DNA from 4 places in the Bradyrhizobium guangzhouense genome. Region 1 is predicted to be linked to each of the others. Evidence: predicted binding sites of a transcription regulator. Region 1 holds the regulator's gene; each other region holds the start of a gene.
The links. The regulator PhoB, encoded in region 1, activates phosphate uptake and scavenging genes when phosphate is short. The targets are predictions, from matches to a motif close to TGTCATNNANCTGTCAT.

Region 2: the regulator PhoB is predicted to act here: its motif matches at 2,716-2,732, upstream of XH91_RS30965 (acetoacetate decarboxylase).
Region 3: the regulator PhoB is predicted to act here: its motif matches at 2,549-2,565, upstream of XH91_RS20165 (RNA degradosome polyphosphate kinase).
Region 4: the regulator PhoB is predicted to act here: its motif matches at 2,094-2,110, upstream of XH91_RS16885 (glycerophosphodiester phosphodiesterase family protein).

What each region holds. Positions count from the first base shown of each region.
Region 1 covers NZ_CP030053.1:6,897,841-6,904,916, reverse strand. The annotation lists gene pstS (phosphate ABC transporter substrate-binding protein PstS) at 1-500, shown strand, start outside; gene pstC (phosphate ABC transporter permease subunit PstC) at 650-1,639, shown strand; gene pstA (phosphate ABC transporter permease PstA) at 1,641-2,486, shown strand; gene pstB (phosphate ABC transporter ATP-binding protein PstB) at 2,483-3,307, shown strand; gene phoU (phosphate signaling complex protein PhoU) at 3,318-4,034, shown strand; gene phoB (phosphate regulon transcriptional regulator PhoB) at 4,057-4,770, shown strand; gene XH91_RS32885 (GcrA family cell cycle regulator) at 4,858-5,370, opposite strand; gene XH91_RS32880 (aspartate aminotransferase family protein) at 5,838-7,040, shown strand; gene argF (ornithine carbamoyltransferase) at 7,040-7,076, shown strand, end outside.
Region 2 covers NZ_CP030053.1:6,495,068-6,502,143, forward strand. The annotation lists gene XH91_RS30960 (lyase family protein) at 231-1,838, shown strand; gene XH91_RS30965 (acetoacetate decarboxylase) at 1,896-2,636, opposite strand; gene XH91_RS39110 (hypothetical protein) at 2,953-3,291, opposite strand; gene XH91_RS30975 (MgtC/SapB family protein) at 3,392-4,111, opposite strand; gene XH91_RS30980 (WD40 repeat domain-containing protein) at 4,142-5,161, opposite strand; gene XH91_RS30985 (CobW family GTP-binding protein) at 5,161-6,213, opposite strand; gene XH91_RS30990 (metal ABC transporter substrate-binding protein) at 6,282-7,076, opposite strand, start outside.
Region 3 covers NZ_CP030053.1:4,169,819-4,176,894, reverse strand. The annotation lists gene ppx (exopolyphosphatase) at 1-270, opposite strand, end outside; gene XH91_RS20165 (RNA degradosome polyphosphate kinase) at 286-2,475, opposite strand; gene XH91_RS20160 (P-loop NTPase family protein) at 2,624-3,301, opposite strand; gene XH91_RS20155 (CDP-alcohol phosphatidyltransferase family protein) at 3,394-3,936, opposite strand; gene purM (phosphoribosylformylglycinamidine cyclo-ligase) at 4,093-5,166, shown strand; gene purN (phosphoribosylglycinamide formyltransferase) at 5,166-5,834, shown strand; gene XH91_RS20140 (cold-shock protein) at 5,924-6,130, opposite strand; gene XH91_RS20130 (autotransporter outer membrane beta-barrel domain-containing protein) at 6,542-7,076, shown strand, end outside.
Region 4 covers NZ_CP030053.1:3,494,295-3,501,370, forward strand. The annotation lists gene XH91_RS16875 (helix-turn-helix domain-containing protein) at 1-377, shown strand, start outside; gene adh (aldehyde dehydrogenase) at 512-2,029, shown strand; gene XH91_RS16885 (glycerophosphodiester phosphodiesterase family protein) at 2,177-3,559, shown strand; gene pdhA (pyruvate dehydrogenase (acetyl-transferring) E1 component subunit alpha) at 3,803-4,825, shown strand; gene XH91_RS16895 (pyruvate dehydrogenase complex E1 component subunit beta) at 4,855-6,237, shown strand; gene XH91_RS16900 (DUF5076 domain-containing protein) at 6,241-6,543, shown strand; gene XH91_RS16905 (nucleoside deaminase) at 6,546-6,998, shown strand; gene XH91_RS16910 (pyruvate dehydrogenase complex dihydrolipoamide acetyltransferase) at 7,061-7,076, shown strand, end outside.

The sequences.
Region 1 (7,076 bases):
AGACCAGCGCCGACTGGAAGAGCAAGGTCGGTGAAGGCACTGCCGTCGAGTGGCCGGTTGGCGTCGGCGCCAAGGGCAACGAAGGCGTTGCCGGCAATATCGCCCAGACCAAGAATTCGATCGGCTATGTCGAATACGCCTATGCCAAGCAGAACAAGCTGACCTACACCAAGATGGTCAACAAAGCCGGCAAGACCGTCGACGCGACCAACGAGGCGTTCCAGGCTGCCGCGTCCAACGCCGACTGGACCAGCGCTCCGGGCTACTACCTGATCCTCACCGACCAGCCCGGCGACAAGTCCTGGCCGATCGTCGCCACGACCTTCGTGCTGATGCACAAGGACGCCACCGACAAGGCCGCGTCGCAGGAAGCGCTGAAGTTCTTCAAGTTCGCCTTTGAAAAGGGTGCGAAGTCTGCCGAAGAGCTCGACTACATCCCGATGCCCGACAACGTCGTAAAGCTGATCGAGAAGACCTGGTCGGCTGACATCAAGAGCTAATCTCTCTGCTCTCGGGACACGATGCGGCCTGCAACGGCCGCATCGTGGACCGCACGACCTTTCGGCCCCGGATCAGCCTCGCGCTCTATCCGGGGCACGACATCAACCAAAAAAGTATATTCTTGCTACAGGGGATCGGCGTGGCAGATATGGCTGTCGAGAGCGATGTGATTGATGCCGCCGGTCCGTATGATCGCGCCAAGGCTTTGAGCGCGTTCAAGCTCGGCGATGTCACCTTCTACTGGATCACGCGTCTCAGCGCGATTTCGGTTCTTCTCATTCTCGGCGGCATCATCGTTTCGCTGATCATCGGCGCCGTCCCGGCGATGAAGGAATACGGCTTCGCGTTCCTGTGGACGCAGCGCTGGGCCCCGTCGGCGGATCCGCCCGTGCTCGGCGCGCTCGGACCGATGTACGGCACGCTCGTCACCTCCTTCATCGCGATGCTGATCGCCATTCCCGTGGGTCTCGGCATTGCGATCTTCCTCACCGAGCTGTGCCCGCAATGGCTGCGCCGCCCGATCGGCATGGCCATCGAGTTGCTCGCGGGCATTCCTTCCATCATCTACGGCATGTGGGGCTTCTTCGTGCTGGGGCCGTTCCTGGCCAACACCTTCCAGCCCTTCATGATCAAGATCTTCGAGGGCATCCCCGTGCTCGGCGCGATCTTCGCGGGGCCCCCGTCCTATCTCAGCCTGTTCAACGCCGCGCTGATCCTTGCGATCATGGTGCTGCCCTTCATCACCTCGATCTCGGTCGACGTGTTCAAGACGGTGCCGCCGGTGCTGAAAGAGGCCGCCTACGGCGTCGGCTGTACCACCTGGGAAGTCGTACGCAGCGTGGTCATCCCCTATACCCGCGTCGGCATCATCGGCGGTGTCATGCTGGCGCTGGGCCGCGCGCTCGGCGAGACCATGGCGGTGACCTTCATCATCGGCAATTCGTTCCGCATCTCGTCCTCGATCTTCGCGCCGGGTACCACCATCTCGGCGGCGATCGCATCCGAATTCGCCGAGAGCGACGGCCTGCACCAGTCCGGCCTGATCCTGCTCGGCCTGCTGCTGTTCGTGCTGACGTTCTTCGTGCTCGCCGGCGCCCGGCTGATGCTGCTGCGCCTGGAAAAGAAGGCGGGGAAGTAACATGAACCCGATTTACGCACGCCGCCGCCGCAAGGACATCGTCATCCGCGGGCTCTGCATCGGCGCCGCCGCCTTCGGCGTCACCTGGCTCGCGCTGATCCTGATGACGCTGCTCTATAACGGGGTGGCCGGCCTCAGCCTCGACCTGTTCGCCGCTGACACGCCGCCGCCGGGCTCGACCGAAGGCGGCCTGCGCAATGCCATCATCGGCTCGCTGATCATGACCGTGATCGGCGTCGGCATCGGCGCGCCGCTCGGCCTGTTCGCCGGCACCTATCTGGCCGAGTACGGCCGCAACGACAGGCTGACCTCGGTGATCCGCTTCATCAACGACATCCTGCTGTCGGCGCCCTCGATCATCATCGGCCTGTTCATCTACGGCGCGGTGGTGGTGCCGATGCGCGGCTTCTCGGCGATCGCAGGTTCGCTCGCGCTCGCCGTGATCGTGATCCCCGTGGTGCTGCGCACGACCGAGGACATGCTGTCGCTGGTGCCCAACGCGCTTCGCGAGGCAGCCTCGGCGCTCGGCCTGCCGCGTTCGCTGGTGATCAAACGGATCGCCTATCGTGCCGCCCGTTCCGGCCTCATCACCGGCGTGCTGCTCGCCACCGCCCGCGTCGCCGGCGAAACCGCGCCGCTGCTCTTCACCGCGCTGTCGAACCAGTTCTTCAGCCTCAGCCTGAACAAGACGATGGCGAACCTGCCCGTGACCATCAACAACTTCGTCCAGAGCCCCTACGCCTATTGGAAGCAGCTTGCCTGGAGCGGCGCGCTGCTGATTACCCTGACCGTGCTAGCCCTGAACATTGGCGCGCGCATTCTCGGCGCCGAGAGGACCGCAAAATGAGTGATCTTTCCGTGTCGATGAGCGCGTCCGGTGGGCTTCCGCATGCCCAGCAGCCGCTGCCGGAAGCCCCGGCCAAGGTGACGGTGCGCAGCCTCAACTTCTATTATGGCGAGCACCACGCCCTGAAGAACATCAATCTGGCGCTCGGCACCAACCGCGTCACGGCTTTCATCGGCCCGTCGGGTTGCGGCAAGTCGACCCTGCTGCGCATCTTCAACCGGATGTACGACCTCTATCCCGGCCAGCGCGTCACCGGTCAGCTGATGCTCGACCAGACCAACATCCTCGACCCCAAGCTGGACCTCAATCTGCTGCGCGCCCGCGTCGGCATGGTGTTCCAGAAGCCGACGCCGTTCCCGATGACGATCTACGAGAACATTGCCTTCGGCATCCGCCTCTATGAGAAGATCTCGAAGTCCGAGATGGACGACCGCGTGGAGAAGGCGCTGCGCGGCGGCGCGCTGTGGAACGAGGTCAAGGACAAGCTCAACGCGTCCGGCCTGTCGCTCTCCGGCGGCCAGCAGCAGCGTCTCTGCATCGCCCGCACCGTCGCGGTGCGGCCCGAGGTGATCCTGTTCGACGAGCCCTGCTCGGCGCTGGACCCGATCTCGACCGCCAAGGTCGAAGAGCTGATCCAGGAGCTGTCGGAGAACTATACGATCGCGATCGTCACCCACAACATGCAGCAGGCGGCGCGCGTTTCCGACAAGACCGCCTTCATGTATCTCGGTGAGCTGATCGAGTTCGACGACACCAGCAAGATCTTCACGTCGCCGTCCGACCGGCGCACGCAGGATTACATTACCGGCCGGTTCGGCTGAGGAGACGGACATGGGTTCTGAACATACCGCAAAGGCTTTCGATACCGACCTCCAGGAACTGACACGGTCGGTTGCGGAAATGGGCGGCCTCGCCGAGCGCATGATCGTCGATTCCGTCGACGCACTGATCCGTCGCGACGTCGCGCTCGGCCAGCGCGTCGTCAACACCGACGCCGAGATCGACGCGCTTCAGAAGAGGATCGAGGAGCACGCCGTGCTCACCATCGCCCGCCGCCAGCCGATGGCGGTGGACCTGCGCGAAATCGTCGGCGCGATGCGCGTCGCGACCGATCTCGAGCGGATCGGCGATCTCGCCAAGAACATGGGCAAGCGCGTCGCGGCGCTGGAGACCGATTTCCATCCGCTCAAGCTGTTCCGCGGCCTCGAACACATGACCGACCTCGTGCAGCAGCAGGTCAAGTCGGTGCTCGACGCCTATGCCGCGCACGATCTGCCGGCGGCGATGGCGGTGTGGAAGGGCGACGAGGAAGTCGACGCCATCTGCACCTCGCTGTTCCGCGAGCTCCTCACCTACATGATGGAGGATCCGCGCAACATCTCGTTCTGCATCCATCTGATGTTTTGCGCCAAGAACATCGAGCGGATCGGCGACCACGCCACCAACATCGCCGAGACCGTGTTCTACATGATCGAAGGCCAGGCCATCACCGACAAGCGGCCGAAAGGCGACATGACGACCTTCGCCACGACGATCCCCAATACCTGAATCCTCAAGGAGCGACGACCCCATGGGCGCACGCATTATGGTGGTTGAGGACGAGGAAGCTCTCACCGAGCTGCTTCGTTACAACCTCGAAGGCGACGGCTATGACGTCGAGACGGTGATGCGCGGCGACGACGCCGATACCCGCCTCAAGGAGCACATCCCCGATCTGATCGTGCTCGACTGGATGCTGCCCGGCCTGTCCGGTATCGAGCTGTGCCGGCGGCTGCGCGCGCGCTCCGACACCAAGCAGCTGCCGATCATCATGCTCACCGCGCGTGGCGAGGAGAGCGAGCGTGTCAGGGGCCTCGCAACCGGCGCCGACGACTACATCGTCAAGCCGTTCTCGGTGCCCGAGCTGCTGGCGCGGGTGAAGGGCCTGCTGCGGCGCGCCAGCCCCGAGCGGCTCGCGACCGTGCTGGCTTTCGGCGACATCGAGCTCGATCGCGAGAAGCGCCGCGTGGCGCGCTCGGGCCGGCCGATCGATCTCGGCCCGACCGAATATCGCCTGCTGGAGTTCTTCCTGGAGCATCCCGGCCGGGTGTTCTCGCGCGAGCAGCTGCTCGACAGCGTCTGGGGTCGCGACATCTATATCGACGAGCGCACCGTCGACGTGCATATCGGCCGCCTGCGCAAGCTGCTCAATCTCGGCCGCGAGCAGGACCCGATCCGCACCGTCCGCGGCGCCGGCTACGCCCTCGACGATCGCTTCGCGAAGGCCGAGCAGACGTCAAGCTAGCTACGCGCAGGAAAAACAAAAAAGCGCGCCTTGGGGCGCGCTTTTTTTTGTCTCGATCATCCCGGACGATGTCGTCTCGAGCTGTGCTCAGCGCGTGCCGGGCTTCGCCGGAGCGCGACGGCGATCGGCGGCCGGCTGATACGCCACCCGCGAGTGCTGGGCGCAGTAGGGCAGGCCGGACAGCGCCTTGCCGCCACAGAAGAAGAAATCCGGGCTCGAGGGATCGCCGACCGGCCAGTGGCAGGTGGCCTCGTTCAATTCGAGCAGCGACAGCCGCTGGCTCATCGGCACCACGTTGTCGTAAGTGACCGGTTCGGCCTCGACCTCGACCTCGAAGGCCTGCGCCAGCGCGGTGTTGCCGCGCGCGATGGGGCGGCTCACCCGCATCATGTGCTGCGCAGGACGTGCCTTGCGCGGTCGGGGAGCTGCTGATGAGGGGCTCTTGGCGCGGCCGGACAGGCCGAGCCTGTGCACCTTGCCGATCACGGCGTTGCGGGTCACGTTACCGAGCTCAGCGGCGATCTGGCTCGCCGAAAGTCCGGCCTCCCAGAGCTTTTTCAGCTGCTCGACACGATCATCCGACCAGGTCAAAACCGTCATTGCACCCTTTCCTTCGCCGGCGCCTGCCATCTATGGGGCCTCACGACGAATGCCTAAGCCTCGAAAAACCCGTGCCGCCAGAATCCCTTAAGGCTCGCCGGGCGCACCAAATGCGCCCGGGCGTTTACGCCGGTACATGAGGACTTTTGGGATCAGAACCGCTGCACGAGATGTCGTATCTGACAAGCCAAACGCTACAATATGGCGTGACTCACGCGCAAGAGTCCGCCGACTCGCTTCCACATGTTCCGTGGCGAAAATCCCGCAAAATCGCCACCGCAAGACTACGGATTCAGCATTTCGCGGGGCTTTCCGGGCGGCATTGACACCCGTATTGCCAAGCATAAGATGGTTGCGCGTGCCGCCCTTAAAAGGCGGCACGTTTCGTTTTCCGGTCCAAATGACGCGCTGCGCAAGGCGCGTTCAGGCCGTCCGAAACACCCTGAGTGACCACCAAAGAGACCGTCATGACCAACAGCGCAACGCCGCATTTGCTCCCCGTTTTCGCCAGGGCCGACATCGGTTTTGAGCGCGGTGAAGGCGTCTGGTTGATCGCAACCAATGGCGATCGCTATCTCGATTTCACCTCGGGCGTGGCGGTGAATGCGCTCGGCCATGCCCATCCGGCGCTGGTCAAGGCGCTGCAGGAGCAGGCCACGAAGCTCTGGCACATGTCGAACCTGTTCCAGAGCCCGGATGGCGAGAAGCTCGCTGCGCGTCTCTGCAACGAGAGCTTTGCCGACTTCGTGTTCTTCTGCAATTCCGGCGCCGAAGCGCTGGAGGGTGTGATCAAGCTGGTCCGCCATCATCACTTCTCCAAGGGCCATCCGGAACGCTACCGCATCATCACCTTCGAAGGCGCCTTCCACGGCCGCACGCTGGCGACGCTGGCCGCGACCGGTTCGGCAAAATACCTCGAAGGTTACGGTCCGCCGATGGAGGGCTTCGACCAGATCCCGCATGGCGACATCGAAGCCGTGAAGAAGGCAATCGGTCCTCACACCGCCGGCATCCTGATCGAGCCGATCCAGGGCGAGGGCGGCGTACGTCCGGCGACATCGGCCTTCCTCAAGGCGTTGCGCCAGCTCTGCGACGAAAAGGGCCTGCTGCTCGCCTTCGACGAGGTGCAGACCGGCATGGGCCGCACCGGCGATCTCTTTGCCTATCGACGCACCGGCGTCACACCAGACGTGATGTCGCTGGCGAAGGCGCTCGGCGGCGGCTTCCCGATCGGCGCGATCCTGGCGACGGCGGATGCGGCCGCCGGCATGGGCCCCGGCTCGCACGGCTCGACCTTCGGCGGCAATCCGCTGGCGATCGCGGCCGCGAACGCCGTGCTCGACGTCATGCTCAAGCCCGGCTTCTTCGATCACGTGCAGAAGATGTCGCTGCTGCTCAAGCAGAAGCTCGCCTCCGTGATCGACCGTCACCCCGATATCGTCAGCGAAATCCGCGGCGAGGGGCTCTTGATCGGCATCAAGGCCGTGGTGCCGTCAGGTGATCTGGTCGCAGCCTTGCGCAACGAGAAGCTGCTCACCGTCGGCGCCGGCGACAATGTCGTGCGCTTCCTGCCGCCCTTGATCGTCACCGAGGCCGAGATCGAGGACAGCGTCATCAGGCTCGAACGCGCCTGCACGGCGCTGTCAGGCAACAAGCGGGCGGCAAGCTGATGAGCAAGGGTCCCAAGCATTTCCTTGATATCAACG
Region 2 (7,076 bases), 400 kb from region 1:
CCGGCACGCCGCCATTCTGTTTTTTCGAAATCCACTTGCGACGTCGGGCAAAACAGTGGCATTATGGCATTGTGTGAAATCTGCCCAACCGGCGATCCCTGGCAGTTCAGGAATCTTCAGGTGCGCTGAGGGGCGCACCTGTCCGGGCCGCAATGAACGGGAGGCTAATAGCCTTCCGTCAGCCCGGATGCTAACCAACCGCCCGGTCGCACGGCAACCGGGAGCTCCGCATGAAACTTATCGCCTGTATCGCGGGAGGCCTCAGCCTCCTGATCGCGTCCCACGCATTGGCCGCGGACACCGGTCAGTTACCCTGCAAGACCACGCAGGAATGCAACGAAAACGCCGCCAAGATCGGCGCCAACGCTCCCAGCGGCGCGCAGCCCTCGACCAGCAAATCCGACGCAGCAGAGGACCAGTTCTACTGGCTCAACAAGATCAACAAGGCGTCCACCGTGATGCTGGTGGAGGAAGGCATCTTCCCGAAAAATATCGGCCAACTGATTGCCACCGGCGTGGACTACACGATCCGCCAGGCGCGTGAGCCCGATGGCAAGCGCCCGAGCGACGTCCTTCAGATCGAGAAGATCATGACCGACAAGGTCGGCGAGGAGGCCTCCGTCATCCACGCCGGGCGCAGCCGCCAGGACATGTACGCGACCTTTCGCGCTGCCAAGCTGCGTAACCAGACGCTGGATTTTGCCGACGCGCTGCTCGGCCTGCGTGCCAAGCTGCTCGCCAAGGCGGCCGACAATCTCGATGCGCTGATGCCCGGCTACACCAACGGCGTGCAGGCGGTGCCGATCACCTATGGTCATTACCTGCTGGCCTATGAGGAATCCTTCGAGCGCGACCAGCAGCGCGTCAGCGAGGCCTATCGCCGCCTCAACCTCAGTCCGATGGGCGTCGGCGTCATGTCCGATTCGATCTGGCCGCTGAACCGCACGCGCCTCGCGCAGCTGCTCGGCTTTGACGGCATCGTCGAGAATTCCATGGATGCCAACCAGGTGATCCCGTTCGACAACCAGCTCGAGGCCACCGCCATCGCCAATTCGGCCGCCATCCGCATCGGCGCGATGATGCAGGACCTGCATACGCAATACGCCGAGGTGCGACCGTGGCTCTTGCTGCAGGAGGGCTCGACCTACACCAGCAGCTCGATGCCGCAGAAGCGCAATCCGGGTCTGATCATGCAGGCAAGGATCGCCGCTTCGGATGTGGTGGGGCTGTCGACGGCGGTGTCGATCCGCGCTCACAACGTCGTGTCGGGCATGGTCGATTACAAGTCCGAGTCCGAGGACCTCGGACTATTCCCGCGTGCGATCAAGATGGTCACCGCCACCGGCCGGGTGTTCGATGCGATCGTGGTCAACAAGGCCCGCGCCAAGGAAGAGCTGGAGAGCGACTGGACCTCGACCATGAACCTCGCCGAGCTGCTGTTGCAGGCGCATCAAATCCCGTTCCGCGTCGGGCATGGCTTTGCATCACAAATGGTCAGCTATGCCAGGCCGCTGGATCTCACGCCGAAGACCATCCCGTTCAACGAAGTGACCGACCTCTTCGCCAAGACGCTTGCCAAATTCAACATGCCGGAGAGGCCCTTTCCGATGAGCGAGGCCGAATTCAGGGAGGTGATGTCACCGGACTGGATCGTGACGCACACCAAGGGCGTCGGCGGTCCGCAGCCGGAGGAGACTGCACGCATGCTCAAGGCGGCCCAGCAGCGCCTCGATGCCGACAAGGTCTGGCTCGCCGCGCAGCGCGACAAGCTCGCGAAGGCCGACACCGCGCTCGATCAGGCGTTTGCGGCGCTCTTGCCTGATAGCGCGGCGCATTAATAGCCGAGGGCCGGGCGCGCCATGCCGCGCCCCGCCCTCTCGCATCGCCTCGCCAAATTACCTGGCCATGTAGTCGAACGCCACGCTGCCGAGCCCGAGCGTCAGGTCCGCCTTGAAGTGCAGCGCCGAAACCACCTCGCGCACCGGCAACCGGGCGACATCGCAGAGCGCGTGAGGAAACAGGCCGAGCGCGGCGGGGCCGGTCCAGGCTTCCTTCAGCGTGATGTCCTCGAGATGGAAACGCACCAGCTCGCAGATCCGCGGGCTGCCGTCGACATGCGGGATGATCTTCAGGATGAAGTTCGGTGCCTTCATCGGCTGCAGCACCGCGTCGAGGTCGACCTTGCGGTGCTTGTAGCCCATGGTGGCGGAGGCACAGAGCACCGAGCCATAATGCAGCGAGCCGACCAGCACGTCGCTCTCGACCTCGATCTTCGGCCGCGCCAGCTTCTTCGGAAAGCCCCATAGCTCGCGGCCGCCGGCGATCGGGCCTTCGTCGTCGAGATACATCGCATGGGTATAGGCGCCGAGCTCACCCTTGAAGCGGACCGGGATCACCTGCCCGGTCTCGGTGTAATCGCCGAAGCCGGTCGAGTCGGGCATGCGGATGAATTCGTATTTCACCACCGGCTCCGCCACCTCGAGCGGCTCGGGCACGATGGCGGCAAGGGCTTCGGGATCGGTCCTGTAGGTGATGATGAAATATTCGCGGTTGAAAAAGCGATACGGCCCCGGCGGGAATGACGGGTTGGTGAGCGGCATCGAATAAGCGTTACGGCGAACGTCCTCGATCTTCATGGGAGCCCCATCTGTCGTTGGTTCGACAGATTATGGAGCGAGCCGCGCGCCGAGGCGAGATCGTAAAATCGGCATCGATCGTCACATACGCGTCAGAATGCGCGGCTGACGGATCGTCCGGGTCTGTTCCCGCAGGATATCGACATCAGCGATCCCCGGCAGGTTAGCAATGTTCTGGTGCGCTGAGGCTCGCCTCTGCTCGCCCGTCATTCCGGGGCGACGCGCAGCGTCGAGCCCGGAATCCATCCGGCGGCAGAGCGTAAGGACAAATGGATTCCGGGCTCGCGCTTCGCGCGCCCCGGAATGACAGAGAGACCTACTTCTTCTCGAGCGGGGGCGCGATCTTTTCGGCCGGGGCCGGCGGCAATGCCGGCTTGGCTGCACCGGCAGCGCCCTGCGTCTGCGGATCCGGACGGGCGGGCTCGGGGGCCGGCGTGGTCGGCCGCTCGCCGCCGGGTTTTGCCTCGGCGGGCGTCCTGGTCTGATCGTCGGAAGGCGTGCCCTGGAGCGGCTGGGTTGCCTGCGCCAGCTCCGTCCGGCTCTCCGCGCGGATCTGGGCCAGCGACACCACGGACACCACGACGCCCGCGGCGAAGAGCGCACAGGCAATCGTCAGGTCGAGCTTCAGATTTTGCTTGTCGTTCTGGCCGGTCATGTCGATCACCGCCTTTGTCCGGTGGATCAACGAAGTCGCACCATTGCGGTTCCGCGCCCGACACAGCGGGAACCGCTGTTCCCGCGCCAAAGCGCCACGCCTATTCCGTGGTGCTGACCTCCCAGGTGGCGTGGCGGACGCCGGGCAGATGCTGGAGATCAGTTGCCACCGCGTTCAGTTCGTTCGGATCGACCGCGGTCGCCACCAGCTTGGCGACGATCTCCAGCAGGTCGTCATCGCCGATCTCGGCCACATCGACGTCGGCCACCGGATATTTGGCGGCCTCGAGCTTGTCGATGAGGCGGTCGCGCATGTCGGGCAAGGCGTCGGTCGCGACCGCGAGCTTGAAGTAATAGGTCGCTTCCGACGCCCTTTCATTCAGCGGGATGCGGTTGATGGCATTGACCAGCGGGCGCAGCATCGTGTTGCCGGCGATGACGAACACGGTGAGCGCCGCGGCCTGCGCGACCATGTCGGCACCGGCGCAGGAGCCGACGGCGGCCGAGGACCACAGCGTCGCCGCCGTGTTGAGGCCACGCACGTCCATACCCTGCTTCATGATGACGCCGGCTCCCAGGAAGCCGATGCCGGAGACGACATAGGCAATCACGCGCACAGCGCCGTCGGCGCCGTCCAGATGCATGGCGAGATCGACGAAGGCCGCAGCGCCAACCGCGACCAGCACGTTGGTGCGCAGGCCGGCGGTGCGCTGGCGATATTGCCGCTCGGCACCGATCAGCGTGCCCAGCACGAAGGCCGTGAACAGGCTGATGAGCGTGTCGGCGAAGTCGGCAAGCTGGAAGGTCGTCAGAAAACGCATGAGTCCCTATACGGCCGGAACCATGACAGTTCAAAGCTCCAGCAGCCCGCCGTCCCCATTTTCGTCGGCGAAGGCCAGCAGCGTGCCCTTGGCATTCCAGGCCATCCCGGCCACCGGCGGCGTGCCGTTGCGGCGGACCAGGATTTCGGCGCCGTCCTCCATCCGCACCATCAGCACCGTGCCGTCGCTGTAGCCGCAGGCCAGGATGTCGTTCTTCGGATGGCAGGCCACCACCGCGACGCGCGCCTGCAGCGGCGCGAGCATCGCGGGCTCCTTGCCCATCGGGCCGTCCTTGCTGGCGAACGGCCAGATGATGACGGTGTCGGCACCCGAGGTCGCGAGCCCCTTGCCGCCGGCGCTCCAGGACATCGAACGGACGCGGCCGGGATAGCCGGTCATGCGCATGTGCCTGTTGTCGGCGAGCCGCCAGCCATGCAGGGCCGCTTCGTGCATCGAGGTGACCAGAAACTTGTTATCAGGGCTGAAGGTGACGCCGAGATGCGAACCGGCCCAGGGCAGGAATTCGGCCGAGCCTTCCATGTTCGGAAACCACAGCGTGGCGCCGTTGTAATGCGCGATCGCAAGCCGCAGGCCCTTCGGCGCGAAGGCGAGACCGCCGACGGTCGAGGGCACGTCGAGCGACTTCTCGTCAGTCTTGCCGCTCTTGACGGTCGCGGTCTTGCCGGCCGACCAGGCATAAGCCCCGTCGGGATGCAGCGCCACCGCATCGATCCAGCGCCGCTTCGGATCGGTGGCAAGCAGCGTCACCTCACCCTTGGCGTCGAGCGCGACGACCTTGCCGTCGTCACCGCCCATGATGAGGCGCTTGCCGTCGGAGGCAGCCGAGAGAATGCCGCCGCTGTGCACGGCAATCGTGGTGACCTCGCCCTTGTCGTCGACAAACGCGACGCTCTCCTCGCCGCCGACGAAGGCGGCGCGAGGGCCAAGAAAATGCACCGAGGTCACGCCCATGCCGAGCGTCACAGGCTTGACGCGGTCGGTGACGGAGACGATCGAGGCGGAATCGGGGGCCGGCGTGAACTCTTTCATCACGAGACGATGCAGCTCTCGAAACCTTCGCGAATGGCCTTCTCGGGCAATTCGCGGCCGATGAAGACGAGGCGGCTTTCGCGCTTCTCGCCCTCCTTCCATTTCCGCTGGTGGTTGCCCTCCAGCATCATGTGGACGCCCTGGAAAACGTAGCGGTCGTCGTCGTCGTGAAAGGCGAGGATGCCCTTGGAGCGCAGGATCTTGCCGCCCTCGACCTGCACCAGGTTCTGGAGCCAGGGCATGAAGACGTTCGGATCGAGCGGCTTATCGGTCTTGAGCGACAGCGATTGCATGTCCTCGTCGTGATAGTGCTTCAGGCCGTGACCGTGATCATGGTGGTGATCATGATCGTGGCCGTGATGGTGATGATGATCATGGTCGTGGTCATGATCGTCAGCCTCCAGAAAGGAGGGCTCGATGTCGAGGATGCGGTCGAGGTCGAACGCGCCGCGATCGAGCACGTCGGCCAGCGCCACCGAACAGCGCTCGGTGCGATGCAGCTTGGCATAGGGGTTGATACCGCGGATGCGGGCCTCGACCTCGGCGAGCTCACCCTTGGTGACGAGATCGGTCTTGTTCAGCACGATGACGTCGGCAAAGGCGATCTGGTTCTTGGCCTCGGGCGCGTCCTTGAGCCGATCGGACAGCCATTTGGCGTCGGCAACGGTGACGACCGCGTCGAGGCGGGCGTTCTTCTGCACGTCCTCGTCGACGAAGAACGTCTGGGCCACGGGCGCCGGATCGGCAAGACCGGTGGTCTCGACGATGATGGCGTCGAACTTGCCCTTGCGCTTCATCAGGCCGTCCATGATGCGGACGAGGTCGCCGCGCACGGTGCAGCAGATGCAGCCATTGTTCATCTCGAACACCTCCTCATCGGCGCCGATGATGAGGTCGTTGTCGATGCCGATCTCGCCGAATTCGTTGACGATGACGGCGTATTTCTTGCCGTGGTTCTCCGACAGGATGCGGTTCAAGAGCGTGGTCTTGCCGGCACCGAGATAGCCGGTCAGGACGGTCACGGGAATTTTCTGGGCGGTCGCTTCAGACATAACAACTCCGGACGTAGGCTGGTCGCGCGACGCGAGGCGGGGTCGCCCCGACGGGGGTGGCCCCTGCCCTAATGGTCAAGCGCGCTGGTCAGGGCCTTTATATTGTGCCTGACCATATCAATGTAAGTGGGTGCAAGCCCCTTTTCGCCGGTCAAACCGTCCGAAATCAGGGTCCCGCCGACCTTGGCGCCGGTCTCGGCCGCGATCCGCCGGATCAGGCGGTCATCGCTGATATTTTCCAGGAAAACGGCCGGGATTTTTTGGGCCTTGATCTGGCCGATGATGGCCGCGATGTCCCGCGCGCTGGGCTCGGTTTCGGTGGAGACGCCCAGGGGCGCGATGAACTGGACGCCGTATTCGGCGGCGAAATAGCCGAAGGCATCGTGGGTCGAGATCACCTTGCGCCGCTCAGGCGGGATTTTGGCGACGGCGTCGCGGACCTCGCGGTCGAGAGCTTCGAGCTTTTCCAGATAGGCCTTTGCCTCGGCGCGGAATAGATCCGCATCATCCGGGTCGGCCGCCACCAGCGCGCCTGTGATGTCGGCGACGTAGATCTTGGCATTGGGGACGGACTGCCAGGCGTGGGGATCGGCGGCAGAGCCCAGCTTCAGGGGCGCGATGCCGGCGCTCGCGATGACGACCTGCGCCTTGGCTCCGGATGACTGCACGAGACGCGGCAGCCATCCCTCCAGCCCGAGCCCGTTGACGATGACGAGCTTCGCTTCCGCCACGCGCTTCGCATCGCCGGGCGCCGGCGTGTAGACGTGCACGTCGCTATCGGGGCCCACCAGCGTCGTCAGATTGACCTTGCCGCCGCCGATCGCGCGGACGAAATCCGCCAGGATCGAGAAGCTCGCGACGAC
Region 3 (7,076 bases), 2.7 Mb from region 1:
GCACGCAGCGGTCGCGATCGCGAACACGCGGCCGACCTGCATCACGCGGCACAGCGCGCGAAAACGCTTCAGAGACGTCAGTGCCTTGTCGACGGCGTCGGGCGCGAGCAGCCCCGTGCTCTGCACCTCGCGCCCGAGGCCGCACAGCGTCTTCTCGTTGAAGATCGGAATCAGGCTCCGTGCCAACGCCTCGTAGACGACGAGACGAACCGAGTTGGAGCCGATGTCGATGACCGCGACGCTAGCGCCACGCTTGCGCGGCCGTTTCACGGCAAAGTTCTCCGGTCAGGGCTGATGGCGTTCGTTTCGGCGCGTGAGACGACGCGGCGAGGATTCCTTGAGAGACTTTCCACGGCCAGACAGACTCGGATTTGTCATGAAGTAATTGTGCACGTTGAAAGGCTCCTCGCCCTTCGCGGTCTTCATACGCGTTGAGGACCCGTCCGGCAACAATTGCCAGCTCTGCTCGTTGTCCTTCAGATTCGCGACCATGATCTGTTCGAGAACCTGCTGATGCACCGTGGGATTTTGCAGCGGACACAGCACCTCGACACGGCGGTCGAGGTTGCGCGGCATCATATCGGCCGACGAGATATACACAGCCGCTTTCGCGCTCGGCAGGCCCTGGCCCATGCCGAAACAGTAGATTCGGCCGTGTTCCAGGAATCGTCCGATGATCGACTTGACGCGGATATTCTCCGACAGGCCGGGGATTCCGGGGCGCAGGCAGCAGATGCCACGGACCACGAGCTCGACCTGCACGCCAGCTTGTGAGGCCTCGTAGAGCGCGTCGATGATGTCGGGGTCGACAAGCGCATTCATCTTCATCCAGACCGCACCGGGCTTGCCATGACGGGCGTGCTCGGTCTCGCCCTGGATGTGCTCGATGATGCGCTTGCGCAAGGTCAGCGGCGACACAGCCATCTTTTCAAGATCACTCGGCGCGGCATAGCCCGTGATGAAGTTGAACACGCGCGCGGCGTCGCGGCCGATGGTCGGCTCCGAGGTGAAATAGGACAGGTCCGTATAGATACGCGCTGTAACCGGATGATAATTGCCCGTGCCGGTATGGACGTAGGTGGTGAGGCTGCCGCCCTCGCGGCGCACCACCATCGAGAGCTTTGCGTGCGTCTTCAGTTCGAGGAAGCCGTAGACGACCTGCACGCCGGCGCGCTCCAGGTCGCGTGCCCAGCGGATATTGGCCTCTTCGTCGAAACGCGCTTTCAGCTCGATCAGCGCGGTGACGGACTTGCCGGCTTCCGCAGCCTCGGCGAGCGCACGCACGATCGGCGAGTTATTGGAGGTGCGGTAGAGCGTCTGCTTGATCGCGACGACGTCGGGGTCGCGCGCGGCCTGTTGCAGGAACTGCACCACCACGTCGAAGGATTCGTAGGGGTGGTGGACGATCAGGTCCTTTTGCCGGATCGCCGCGAAGATGTCGCCGCCATGCTCGCGGACGCGCTCGGGATGGCGCGGCACGTAAGGGGTGAATTCGAGATCAGGCCGGTCGAGCCTGGTGAGCTGCGAGAGCTCGTTCATGGCGAGCACGCCGTCGACCAGGAATACCTCGTCGTCGGCGGCCGAGAGTGCGTGCTGCACGAAGCTGCGCAGCTCCTCCGGCATCTTGGCGTCGATCTCGAGCCGGATCACCGATCCGCGGCGGCGGCGCTTCAGCGCGGTCTCGAACAGGCGGACGAGGTCTTCGGCTTCTTCCTCGATTTCGAGCTCGGAGTCGCGGATGATACGGAAGGCGCCCTGGCCGTGGAGGCTGTAGCCGGGAAACAGACGGTTGATGAACAGGCTGGTGGCCTGCTCCAGCGAGATCAGGCGGACCTTGCCCTCGGCCGGCAGGCGGATGAAGCGATCGATCTTGCCGGGCATGCGGATCAGCGCATTCATCGGCTTGCCATCGGCCTCGCGCGTGAGTTGGAGCGCGATGGTGAAGCCGAGGCTCGGGATGAACGGGAAGGGATGGGCCGGATCGATCGCCAGCGGTGTCAGTAGCGGGAATACGTTGTTGAGGAAGTAGTCCTCGAGCCAGGTCCGTTCCGCCTTGGTGACCTCCTTGCCATCGACAAGCACGATGCCGACGTCGGCCAGCGTGCCGCGCAGCTCGCGCCAGATCGCCTGCTGGTCGCTGGCGAGCTGTGAAACCGTGCGGTTGATCAACGCGAGCTGCTCAGAGGGGGTCAGTCCGTCGGGCGCCCGCTCGGCAATGCCCTCGCGGACCTGCGCCTTGATGCCGGCGACGCGGACCATGAAGAACTCGTCGAGGTTATTTGCCGAAATCGACAGGAATCGCACCCGCTCCAGCATGGGGTGGCTGGGGTTGACCGATTCCTCCAGGACGCGACGGTTGAAATGCAGCCAGGACAGCTCGCGATTGATAAATCGCTCGGGGCTTGAGGCGATCGCCGGCAGGCCCTCGGTCTCCGTGGCTTTTTCTTTCGTTTCAATAGCTTGCGCGGAGTCCATGAGAAGTCGGTCCATCCATTTCGCCCCAATTTGCGACTTACGCGCAAAACCGGCGGGAGCATGTGTTAATGCGATGACGTTTCGATGACATTGATGTTCCGCCGCCGCGCCGCGTCAAGCGGGTCAAAGGGGAGCGTCAATGGGAGGTCTAAACGTCCCGAAGCAGCTCTGCGGCCAGCGCCCGTGTGACGGGACGGCCGAGCCGCAGCGCCTCGCTATCGAGCAGTTCCACCGCGCGCCGTGCCGCGGCCGAGGAGCGCTCCAGCCGGGTCGCGAGGTAGCTCACAACAGCCTCGTCCACAGCAAGCTGGCGGTCCGCGCAGAACTTGACGATCAGGCCGCGGAAAAGCTGGTCATCCGGTGGCGCGAGCGAAATCACAGGGATCGTCCGAAGCCGGGAGCGCAGGTCGCGGAGCTCGACCTCGACCGCTGCGGGCGCCTCGCGTCCGGTGAACAGCACGTAGGCGCCGTCCTCGCGCGCGAGGTTCATCAGATGAAAGAGCGCACGCTCGTCAAAATCACCAGCCTTGAGATCCTCGACCACCAGCGCGCCGGTCGCGAGCGCGCCGGGCACGGCGGCGGCATTCAGCGCGTTGGCCGTAGTGGAGCGAGCGCCTGATTCCTCGGCCCAGATCGCGGCGAGATGGCTTTTGCCGGAGCCTTCGGGGCCGGCAAGCCACATGATCCGGTTCGGCCATTCCGGCCAGCTGTCAATCAAGGCAAGACCGGCAGCATTGGCAGGGCCCTCGAGGAAATTGTCCCGGCCGAGGCTCTCCGCATGCGGAAGCGAAAATGCCAATTGTCGGGGATGAACGCGGCCTGCCACGCTTGCTTTGCTCCGTGCCGGCGCGCCGGCCTTGTCTGACGAGGGTAGACTTATTTGATCGGGACTTGGCCTTTTGCGGGGCCGCATCCCCCTCATTTGGCTTCGATCGTGCTCATGTGCCGCAGCCACTCTACGAGATAGAGCGACACCGAGGACAGGGTGAACACCGTGACGAGCCCTATCAGGACCATATCATACGGCGACGGCTTGAAGCCGAAGGCGAGGGCGGCCAGCACCAGCGCCGCATAAGCCACTTGTGCCGCTGTGTTCAGCTTGGATACTTTGGAAGGCCTCATTTCGACCGGCTTGTCGAACAGCCAGGACACGATCACCGCGGTGACGATCATGATGTCGCGGGACACCACCAGGATCACGATCCAGCGCGGGATGTCGCCCCAGATGCCGAGCGAGAGGTAGATCGACACCAGCAGCGCCTTGTCGGCCAGTGGATCGAGCAGGGCGCCGAGCTCGCTGGTCATGTTGAAGCGCTTGGCCAGAAAGCCGTCGACGGCATCGCTGATGCCCGCGATGAGGAACACGGCGAACGCCACCTCCATTTGGCTCGACACGATGGCCCAGACGATGATCGGGACCAGCATGATGCGGCCCAGGGTAATGATGTTCGGAATACTCACACGGCGCTTCCCGGCACCCGACCTGACCTTAGAATCCGGCCTCTAAGAGGCTGAACCGGTTGATATCTCTACATAGTATAGGGCGGGGCGCCACGCTTGCCATTGCGCGTCCCCGGAATTCGACGTAACCAGCCGCAAACCCACTGGAAATCGGGCATGACCGACCGCAAAAACGGCCTCACTTACGCCGATTCAGGCGTCGATATCGACGCGGGCAACCGCCTGGTCGACCTGATCAAGCCGATGGTGCGCGCCACCGCACGGCCGGGCGCGGATGCCGAGATCGGCGGATTCGGCGGCCTGTTCGACCTCAAGGCGGCCGGCTTCAAGGATCCTGTCTTGGTCGCGGCCACCGACGGCGTCGGCACCAAGGTCAAGATCGCGATCGACACCGGCCTGCATGGCGGGATCGGCATCGACCTCGTCGCCATGAGCGTCAACGACCTCGTGGTGCAGGGCGCCGAGCCGCTGTTCTTCCTCGACTATTTCGCCTGCGGCAAGCTCGACCCGGAGGCCACCGCCGCCATCGTGGCAGGCGTCGCCGAGGGCTGCCGCGAGTCCGGCTGTGCCCTGATCGGCGGCGAGACCGCGGAGATGCCGGGCCTCTACAAGGATGGCGACTACGATCTCGGCGGCTTTGCCGTGGGTGCCGCCGAACGCGGCACGCTGTTGCCGCGCAAGGACATCGCCGCGGGCGATGCCGTGATTGGTCTCGCCTCATCGGGCGTGCACTCCAACGGCTTCTCGCTGGTGCGCAAGATCGTGGAACAATCCGGCCTCGGCTTCGAGGCGCCGGCGCCGTTTGCCCCTGTCATGACGCTTGGCGGCGCGTTGCTGACGCCGACGAAGCTCTACGTCAAATCCTGCCTGCGGGCGATCCGCGAGACCGGTGCGGTGAAGGGCCTCGCCCACATCACCGGCGGCGGTTTCACTGACAACATTCCGCGTGTGCTGCCTACACATCTTGGCGTCGGCATTGATCTGGCACGCCTGCCGGTGTTGCCGGTGTTTAAATGGCTGGCCGCCCAGGCCGGCATCGCCGAGCTCGAAATGCTCCGGACCTTCAACTGCGGCATCGGGATGATTGCGATCGTCGAGCCCGAAAAGGTCGACGCGGTCATGCGGGTCTTCACGGATGCCGGCGAGACCGTGGCCCTGCTCGGCACCGTGATCCCGGCCGAGGGCGAGCACCGCGTCGTCTATAACGGTCATCTCGACATGGCGCTGTGATGACTGGCGCTGCGATCAAACGGCGCGTCGCCATCCTGATTTCCGGCCGCGGCTCCAACATGTCGGCGCTGATCAAGGCAGCCAGCGTGCTAGATTTCCCCGCGGAGATTACGCTCGTCATCTCGAACAAGGCCGACGCCGTCGGGCTCGAAAGAGCCAGGGCGGCCGGCGTCAAGACGCAGGTGATCGAGAGCAAGCCGTTCGGCAAGGATCGCGCCGGCTTCGAGAAGGTGCTGCAGGCCGCGCTCGATGAGCACGGCATCGAGCTGATTTGCCTCGGCGGCTTCATGCGCCTCTTCACGGCGGAGTTTGCCAGGGCCTGGTACGGGCGGATGCTCAACATCCATCCCTCGCTGTTGCCGTCGTTCCCCGGCCTCGACCCGCACGGCCAGGCCTTGCGCGCCGGCGTCAAGTTGTCTGGCGCGACGGTGCACTTCGTGATCCCCGAGACCGACGCCGGCCCGATCGTGATGCAGGGCGCTGTCCCCGTCAGCGATCACGACACGGCCGAGACGCTGTCGGAGCGCATCCTCGAAGTCGAGCACCGCATCTATCCGGCCGCGCTGAGCCTGCTTGCGACCGGTAAGGTCAGGATCGAGGGCGACGTCTGCAAGACGGTGGGGAGTGGGGCGTCGGAGAATTTCCTGATTGCGCCGGTGGCGACCTGAAGCTACTCGCGTTTCGTCGCCCCAAACAAAATCCCCCGGCAGAGCCGGGGGCATCGTCATGACCTCTCGTTGCTTAGACTTGAGAGAAATCAGGAGACCTTGAGGTTCTCCGCGGACGATTTGCCGCGGTTCTCCACGAGGTCGTATTCAACCACCTGGTTTTCATTGAGGGTCGAAAGTCCGGCACGCTCGACGGCCGAAATGTGGACGAACACGTCCTTGTCGCCGCCGTTCGGCTTGATGAACCCGTAGCCCTTGGTCGGGTTGAACCATTTGACGGTGCCCTTTTGTGGCATCCTTAGTCTCCTCCGCTAGATACTAAAAAGACGCGGCCGCTTTTCGCGTGCCACGTCACAAACGGGCTTCCGGAAGTCTGTTCGAGTCTTGAGCCTGTCGCGAAACGCACAGCCGAGCGGCCAATTCCGATTGTGTACGATATTCCAACACGAAAACCGTGCGCTAGCAAGCTGCGTGCAAACTTCAAGACCGCACCGGAGACGTCCCGCTGCAATTTGCGACCTGTGGCCCTGGAACCACAATCGGACGCAATCGCCGTGGCGGAAGCCTGCGGACCGGTTGACCCCTCATGGTAGTTCAGCACAAATCGTCGCGCCTGCGCGCCCTTCAGGTTGTATTTTTGCGGGCCGCCATTTTGCTTTGGGATTGGTCGTCATGTGCTGCACTCGGCAGCCACCGGGATACGGCAGATGATCGGGCTGGACCGTGTCCGCCGGATCGTGACGGCGATCGCCATGGTACTCGCGGTTGCTGCGATGCTACCGGCGACGGCGGCCTTTGCGCAGACACCGACACCGACTCCGACGTCAACGCCAACGCCCACGCCGACGCCCACCCCGTCGCCATCGCCATCGCCATCGCCGTCGCCGTCACCTTCGCCGACCCCGAGCGCGACGTCGAGCAATGCCAACCAGTCGGCCGGCAACAGCACGCTCAATCTGGGCTCGAATTTTCTGGAGCGGCTGGGCAACCAGGCCTCGAGCGGCATCATCAGGGGCTCGCGCTCCAATCCCGGCGGCGGTGGTGCGTCGGAAAGCGCAGAGGATCCGCGCTACCGCACCTGGTACGAGGGATACGGCATCTCGGTCCGCACTGATCCGCAGGGGGATTTCGTGGGTGACAAGCGAACGACGTTTGGCGGTGTCGCCGGCTTCGGTGCGCGTGTTGCGCCGGGCGTCAATCTGGGCTTCTCCGTCGACCAGAGCCACACCGATGTCGACGTGC
Region 4 (7,076 bases), 3.4 Mb from region 1:
CGGCCGAGGCGGCGAGGCGCATCGAGGCCGACCTGTTTCGCCGCGCCTTTGCCCATGCCCGCATCGTGCTGACGCAAGGACCGGACGGCCAGTCGATCGGCCTTGTCGCCGTCGATGCGGACGATCTGGTAATCGGCGCGACCCGCACCGCCCGAGCAGGACTCGGGATCGCGCCGGGCAGGGCGCTGCAGCCGGTTCCCGCGGCTGATCTCCTCGGCGGCGAACCTGCAGATGATCACCTTGCCGGCGGTCAGCGCGCGGTGTTGCAACGGGCGCTGCTCCGCGCCGGCGGCAATGTGTCGGCCGCCGCCAAGGCCCTCGGCGTCAGCCGCGCCACGCTGCACCGGAAGCTGAAGCGGTTCGAGCTGAAGCACTGACTGTCGCAGTTCTGCGACAGGTCCATCCGGCCATCGCATCCCACCGGGCTGACAGAAAACACGTCCCGCGAGATCGTTGGCGCAAGTCGTGAACACACGACGATTAGCGCAAACATCAACATCGGGAGTGATCAATGAACAAGGTGGAATTCCTCGGCGTCACCCAAAGCCCGTTCGCCGAACGCTACGACAATTTCATCGGCGGCAAGTTCGTGGCGCCGATCTCGGGCAAATATTTCGACAACGCCTCGCCGGTGACCGGCAAGGTCGTCTGCAAGATCGCGCGTTCCGACGCGCAGGACGTCGAAGCGGCCCTTGACGCGGCCCATGCCGCCAAGGCGGCCTGGGGACGCACCAGCGTCGCCGAGCGCGCGGCGATCCTCAATCGCATCGCCGACCGCATGGAGGAGAACCTCGAGCGGCTCGCCGTCGCCGAGACCTGGGACAACGGCAAGCCGATCCGCGAGACCCGCGCGGCCGACCTGCCGCTGGCCATCGACCACTTCCGCTATTTCGCCGGCGTCGTCCGCGCGCAGGAAGGTTCGATCGGCGAGATCGACCACGACACCATCGCCTATCATTTCCATGAGCCGCTCGGCGTCGTCGGCCAGATCATCCCCTGGAACTTCCCCTTGCTGATGGCATGCTGGAAGCTTGCGCCAGCCCTTGCCGCCGGCAATTGCGTGGTGCTGAAACCCGCCGAGCAGACGCCGGCCTCGATCATGGTCTGGGCCGAGATCATCGGCGATCTCCTGCCGCCGGGTGTGCTCAACATCGTCAACGGCTTTGGCCTGGAGGCTGGCAAGCCGCTCGCCTCCAGCCCGCGCATCGCGAAAATCGCCTTCACCGGTGAGACCACGACGGGCCGGCTGATCATGCAATATGCCAGCCAGAACCTGATCCCCGTAACGCTCGAGCTCGGCGGCAAATCGCCGAACATCTTCTTCAAGGACGTCACCGCCGAGGACGACGATTTCTTCGACAAGGCGATCGAAGGCTTTGTCATGTTCGCGCTGAACCAGGGTGAAGTCTGTACCTGTCCGAGCCGTGCGCTGGTGCATGCCGACATCTACGATCGCTTCATGGAGCGAGCGCTCAAGCGCGTCGCCGCCATCAAGCAGGGCGATCCGCGTGCGGCCGACACCATGATCGGTGCGCAGGCCTCCAGCGAGCAGCTCGCAAAGATCCTGTCCTATATCGACATCGGCAAGCAGGAGGGCGCCAAGGTTTTGGCCGGCGGCGGACGCGCCGAGCTCGGCGGCGATCTCACCGGCGGCTTCTACGTCCAGCCGACGGTGTTCGAAGGCAACAACAAAATGCGGATCTTCCAGGAGGAGATCTTCGGGCCCGTGGTCTCGGTGACGACCTTCAAGACCGATGACGAAGCGCTCGCGATCGCCAACGACACGCTCTACGGCCTTGGGGCAGGCGTCTGGAGTCGCGATGCCAATCGCTGCTACCGCTTCGGTCGGGCGATCCAGGCCGGCCGGGTCTGGACCAATTGCTACCACGCCTATCCCGCTCATGCCGCCTTTGGCGGCTACAAGCAGTCGGGCGTCGGTCGCGAGACCCACAAGATGATGCTCGATCACTATCAGCAGACCAAGAACCTGCTGGTTAGCTACAGCCCGAAGAAGCTCGGTTTCTTCTGATCGCACGTGCACAGGCGGCGTCATGGCGACGCCGCCTGTGCAGATCGGCGATCGCTGCCCCCAACGTCATCCGTCTGTCAGAGAATTGAGACAAGACGACAGCCCGATCGCGACGACGCGATGCCAGGCACGAACGGAGGCGCGGCCATGACGACCAATCCCTTGCGGCGAAAGATACATGTCGGAGCGATGCTGCTCGGCATGGCGGCCATGGCGTCGCTTGCGCCGTCCCTGGCCTTCGCGCAGACCGCCCCGGCGAGCGCAAAGCCCTTCCAGACCGTCGACGGAAAGGCGCCGCTGATCCTCGGACATCGTGGTGTGCCGGGGCTGGTGCCCGAGGAGACCGAGGCCTCCTACGAACTCGCTGCCGCGCTTGGAACCGACGCGCTCGAAGAAGACCTGCACCTCACCAAGGATTGCGTCCTGGTCGCGCGCCACAACCCCTGGCTGGCCGACAACACCAATGTCGCCGAAGTCGCGAAGACCAACCCGGTCGTCGCGGCCCGCAAGCGCACCGTGCCGGGCGTGCGCGTCAAGGCGCCGGCTGCCGCCGGCACGCCGACCGACTACCTCGTCGATCTCACCGATCCCGCCGATCCCAAATCGGTGCTGAAGTCATTGATCGTCGACGGTGAGGATCACACCAACGACTGGTCGATCACCGATTTCACCACGGCCGAGCTGAAGCAGTGGATCGGCGGCACCACCTATGACGCAGCCAACGAGCGGCCGAAGATCTTCAACGGCATATTCCCCGTCATCAGCTTCCAGGACATCCTCGACATCGCCAAGGCCAAGAGCAAGGAAACGGGGCGTCCCATCCTGGTCTATCCGGAAACCAAGAACCCGACCTGGAACAATGCCCAGGCGATCGCCAATGGCTGTGGCGCGCCGGGCAGCCGTCCATTGGAAGATGCCCTGATCAAGATCATCAACGACAACGGCCTCAACACCAAGGACGCGCCCATCTTCGTCCAGAGCTTCGAGCCCGGCAGCCTGAAATACATGCGCAGCCACGGCCTTCAGACCCGGCAGGTCCAGCTCATCGACGGCAATGGCATCGACTTCAAGACCGGCAGGGTGCTGCTCAACAACATCACCAATTCCCGTCCGTTCGACTGGACGGTTGCGGGCGATGCGCGTCTGTACGATGCGATGCTGACGCCCGAGGGCCTGGCCGAGATCAAGACCTACGCCGACGGCATCGGTCCGTGGAAGGCCTATATCGTTCCGGTGAAGGTGGCCTCGTGGAAGGACACCAATGCCGACGGCTCGCCCTACAAGGGATCGACACCGGAGGCTTCGACGCAGGAGGCGACCAGCCTGATTGCCGATGCGCATAAGCTCGGCCTGTTCGTCCACGTCTTCACGTTCCGTAACGAGAAGAAATATCTCGCGGCCGACTATCACGCCGATCCGGCCCAGGAATATCTCAAATTTTTCCGGCTTGGCGTCGATGGCGTTTTCACCGACTTCACGTACACCGGTGTTGCTGCCCGCGCGGCGTATTTGCGCGAGCTGGGCTGGTAAGCTCGGCCTTTCGAATCGGACACGCATCGCCCGAGATATGCGTGTCCGATGTCGTTGCCTCGTCTGCGTGCAGAGCTCTCGCAGGCGAGGAGCGAATGTTGCCTGATCAGCGCCAAAGGTTTTGCAAAATTTCGGCCACGTTGCAGTGCGGCATAATGAAAGTCGTGCCATGCTGCTGCGGTGCTTTCACCCGCTGATGAGTTGGGTTAGAGAGGACCTAGATTTCTCTGACCCGGAATTCCCATGGCCGCACCGAAGAAAGCCGCCGCAAGCGCTGAGCAAGACAAAACCAACGGCGGTTCGCCCCCGGAGTTCACCAGGGAGCAGGAGCTGAAGGCGCTCCGTGACATGCTCCTGATCCGGCGGTTCGAGGAAAAGGCCGGCCAGCTCTATGGCATGGGTGCGATCGGCGGCTTCTGCCATCTCTATATCGGCCAGGAGGCCGTGGTGGTCGGCATGCAGATGGCCCTGAAGGAGGGCGATCAGGTCATCACCGGCTATCGCGATCACGGTCATATGCTTGCGACCGGCATGGATGCCAACGGCGTGATGGCCGAGCTCACGGGCCGCCGCGGCGGCTATTCCAAGGGCAAGGGCGGCTCCATGCACATGTTCAGCAAGGAGAAGCACTTCTACGGCGGCCACGGCATCGTCGGCGCGCAGGTCTCGCTCGGGACCGGTCTTGCCTTCGCCAACAATTATCGCAGCAATGGCAATGTCAGCGTCACCTATTTCGGCGACGGCGCGGCCAACCAGGGCCAGGTCTATGAGAGCTTCAACATGGCGGAGCTCTGGAAGCTGCCGGTGATCTACGTCATCGAGAACAACCGCTACGCCATGGGTACGTCCGTCTCGCGCGCTTCGGCGCAGCAGGATTTCTCCAAGCGCGGCGTCTCCTTCAACATTCCCGGCAAGCAGGTCGACGGCATGGACGTCCGCGCCGTCAAGGCGGCGGGCGAAGAGGCGGCGGCCTGGTGCCGCGCCGGCAAGGGACCCTACATCCTGGAAATGCAGACCTACCGCTATCGCGGCCATTCGATGTCCGACCCGGCAAAATATCGCACGCGCGAGGAGGTCGAGAAGGTCCGCCACGATCAGGATCCGATCGAGCAGGTGCGCAACCGCCTGCTTGCGGCCAAGGTCAGCGAGGCCGACCTCAAGGCGATCGACGCCGAGGTGCGTGACATCGTCAACGCCTCCGCCGACTTCGCCCAGCATGATCCCGAGCCGGATGCCGCCGAGCTCTGGACCGACGTTTACCGCTAAAACGCGCGCAAGCTTTCTTTGGAGTCGATATGCCAATTCAAGTGCTGATGCCCGCGTTGTCGCCCACGATGGAAAAGGGCAACCTCGCCAAATGGCTGAAAAAAGAGGGTGAGACGATCAAGTCCGGCGACGTCATCGCCGAGATCGAGACCGACAAGGCCACCATGGAGGTCGAGGCGACCGATGAGGGCACGCTCGGCAAGATCCTGATCCCCGAAGGCACCGCCGACGTTGCCGTGAACACGCCGATCGCGACCATTTTGGCGGATGGCGAGAGCGCTGCTGATCTTGCCAAGGCGCCTGCGCCGGCCGCGAAGGCTGCCGAGCCCGCTCCGCCCGCTGCTGCCAAGGCTGAATCGCCCGCGGCGAAGGCTGCACCTGCGCCGCAGGCCGTCGCCGCGCCCGATCCGGAAGTGCCCGCCGGCACCGAGATGGTCACGCAGACCATCCGCGAAGCGCTGCGCGACGCCATGGCCGAAGAGATGCGCCGCGATCCTGATGTATTCGTGATGGGCGAGGAGGTCGCCGAATATCAGGGCGCCTACAAGGTGACGCAGGGCCTGCTGCAGGAGTTCGGCGCAAGGCGCGTGATCGACACGCCGATCACCGAGCACGGCTTTGCCGGCGTCGGCGTCGGCGCTGCGATGACGGGCCTGAAGCCGGTCGTCGAGTTCATGACCTTCAACTTCGCCATGCAGGCCATCGACCAGATCATCAACTCCGCCGCCAAGACGCTCTACATGTCCGGCGGCCAGATGGGCTGCTCGATCGTGTTCCGCGGTCCCAACGGTGCAGCCGCGCGCGTCGCCGCCCAGCATAGCCAGGACTATTCGGCCTGGTACTCGAACGTCCCGGGCCTCAAGGTCGTCGCGCCGTTCTCGGCCGCCGACTACAAGGGCCTGCTCAAGGCCGCGATCCGCGATCCCAATCCGGTGATCTTCCTCGAGAACGAGGTGCTGTATGGTCACACCGGCGAAGTGCCGAAGATGGACGACTTCATCGTGCCGATCGGCAAGGCGCGCATCGTGCGCGCCGGCAGCCACGTCAGCATCATCTCCTGGTCGAACGGCATGACCTATGCGCTCAAGGCCGCCGACGAGCTCGCCAAGGAGGGCATCGAGGCCGAGGTGATCGATTTGCGCACGCTGCGGCCGATGGACACCGAGACCATCGTCAACTCGGTCAAGAAAACGGGGCGTGCCGTCACGGTGGAAGAGGGCTGGGCGCAGAGCGGCGTCGGCGCCGAGATTGCCGCGCGCATCATGGAGAACGCCTTCGACTATCTCGATGCGCCGGTTGCGCGCGTTGCCGGCAAGGACGTGCCGATGCCTTATGCCGCGAACCTGGAGAAGCTCGCGCTGCCGTCGGCTGCGGAAGTCGTCGAGGCCGCCAAAGCCGTCTGCTACAGGTAGACCATGGCGGGCCCGAAGGAGCAGCCACTGCCGCCCGACGTCATGACCCGCGACGATGCGGTCGAGATCCTGCGCGTGTTCGTGCTGGATGGCGGGCTGTCGATGGCGTTCCAGCGCGCCTTCGAGGAGCCCGACATGTGGGGCCTGCTGCTGGTCGATCTCGCCCGCCACGCCGCGCGTGCCTATGCGCGCGAGAGCGAATACACCGAGGAGGACGCACTGAACCGGATCCTGGAGATGTTCCAGGCCGAGATCGAGCGTCCGACCGACACCGGCACCACGACGCCGCGCGGGAAGGGACACTGACCGTGGCGATCGAAGCCCATCATTACGATTTCATGCTGGAGGCGATCCGCGAGGCGGAGGCCTCGATCGCGCAAGGCGGTTTGCCGATCGGCGCGGTGCTCACGCGCGACAACAAGATCATCGCCCGCGGTCACAACAACCGCGTGCAGGAGAACAACCCGATCCTGCATGGCGAGATGAGCTGCCTGCGCGAGGCGGGCGCGATCTCGTTCCACGACACCGTCATGTACACCACGCTGTCGCCATGCTCGATGTGTGCCGGCGCGCTTGGCTTGTTCAAGGTCAAGCTCGTGGTGATCGGCGAATCCGTCACCTTCGAGGGCTCCAAGGACATTCTCGACAAGTTCGGGATTCCCTGGATCGACCTTGCCGACGACCGCTCCATCACCATGATGAAGAATTGGCGTTCCATCCCTGCCAATGAGCGCCTCTGGCAAGGCGACATCGGCAACTAAACCTGGTCTGTTCGTCTTCACTGTCGGAGACGACATTTTGAGAAGTTCTTCGTGAGGTCAGCATGCCCATCAACATCC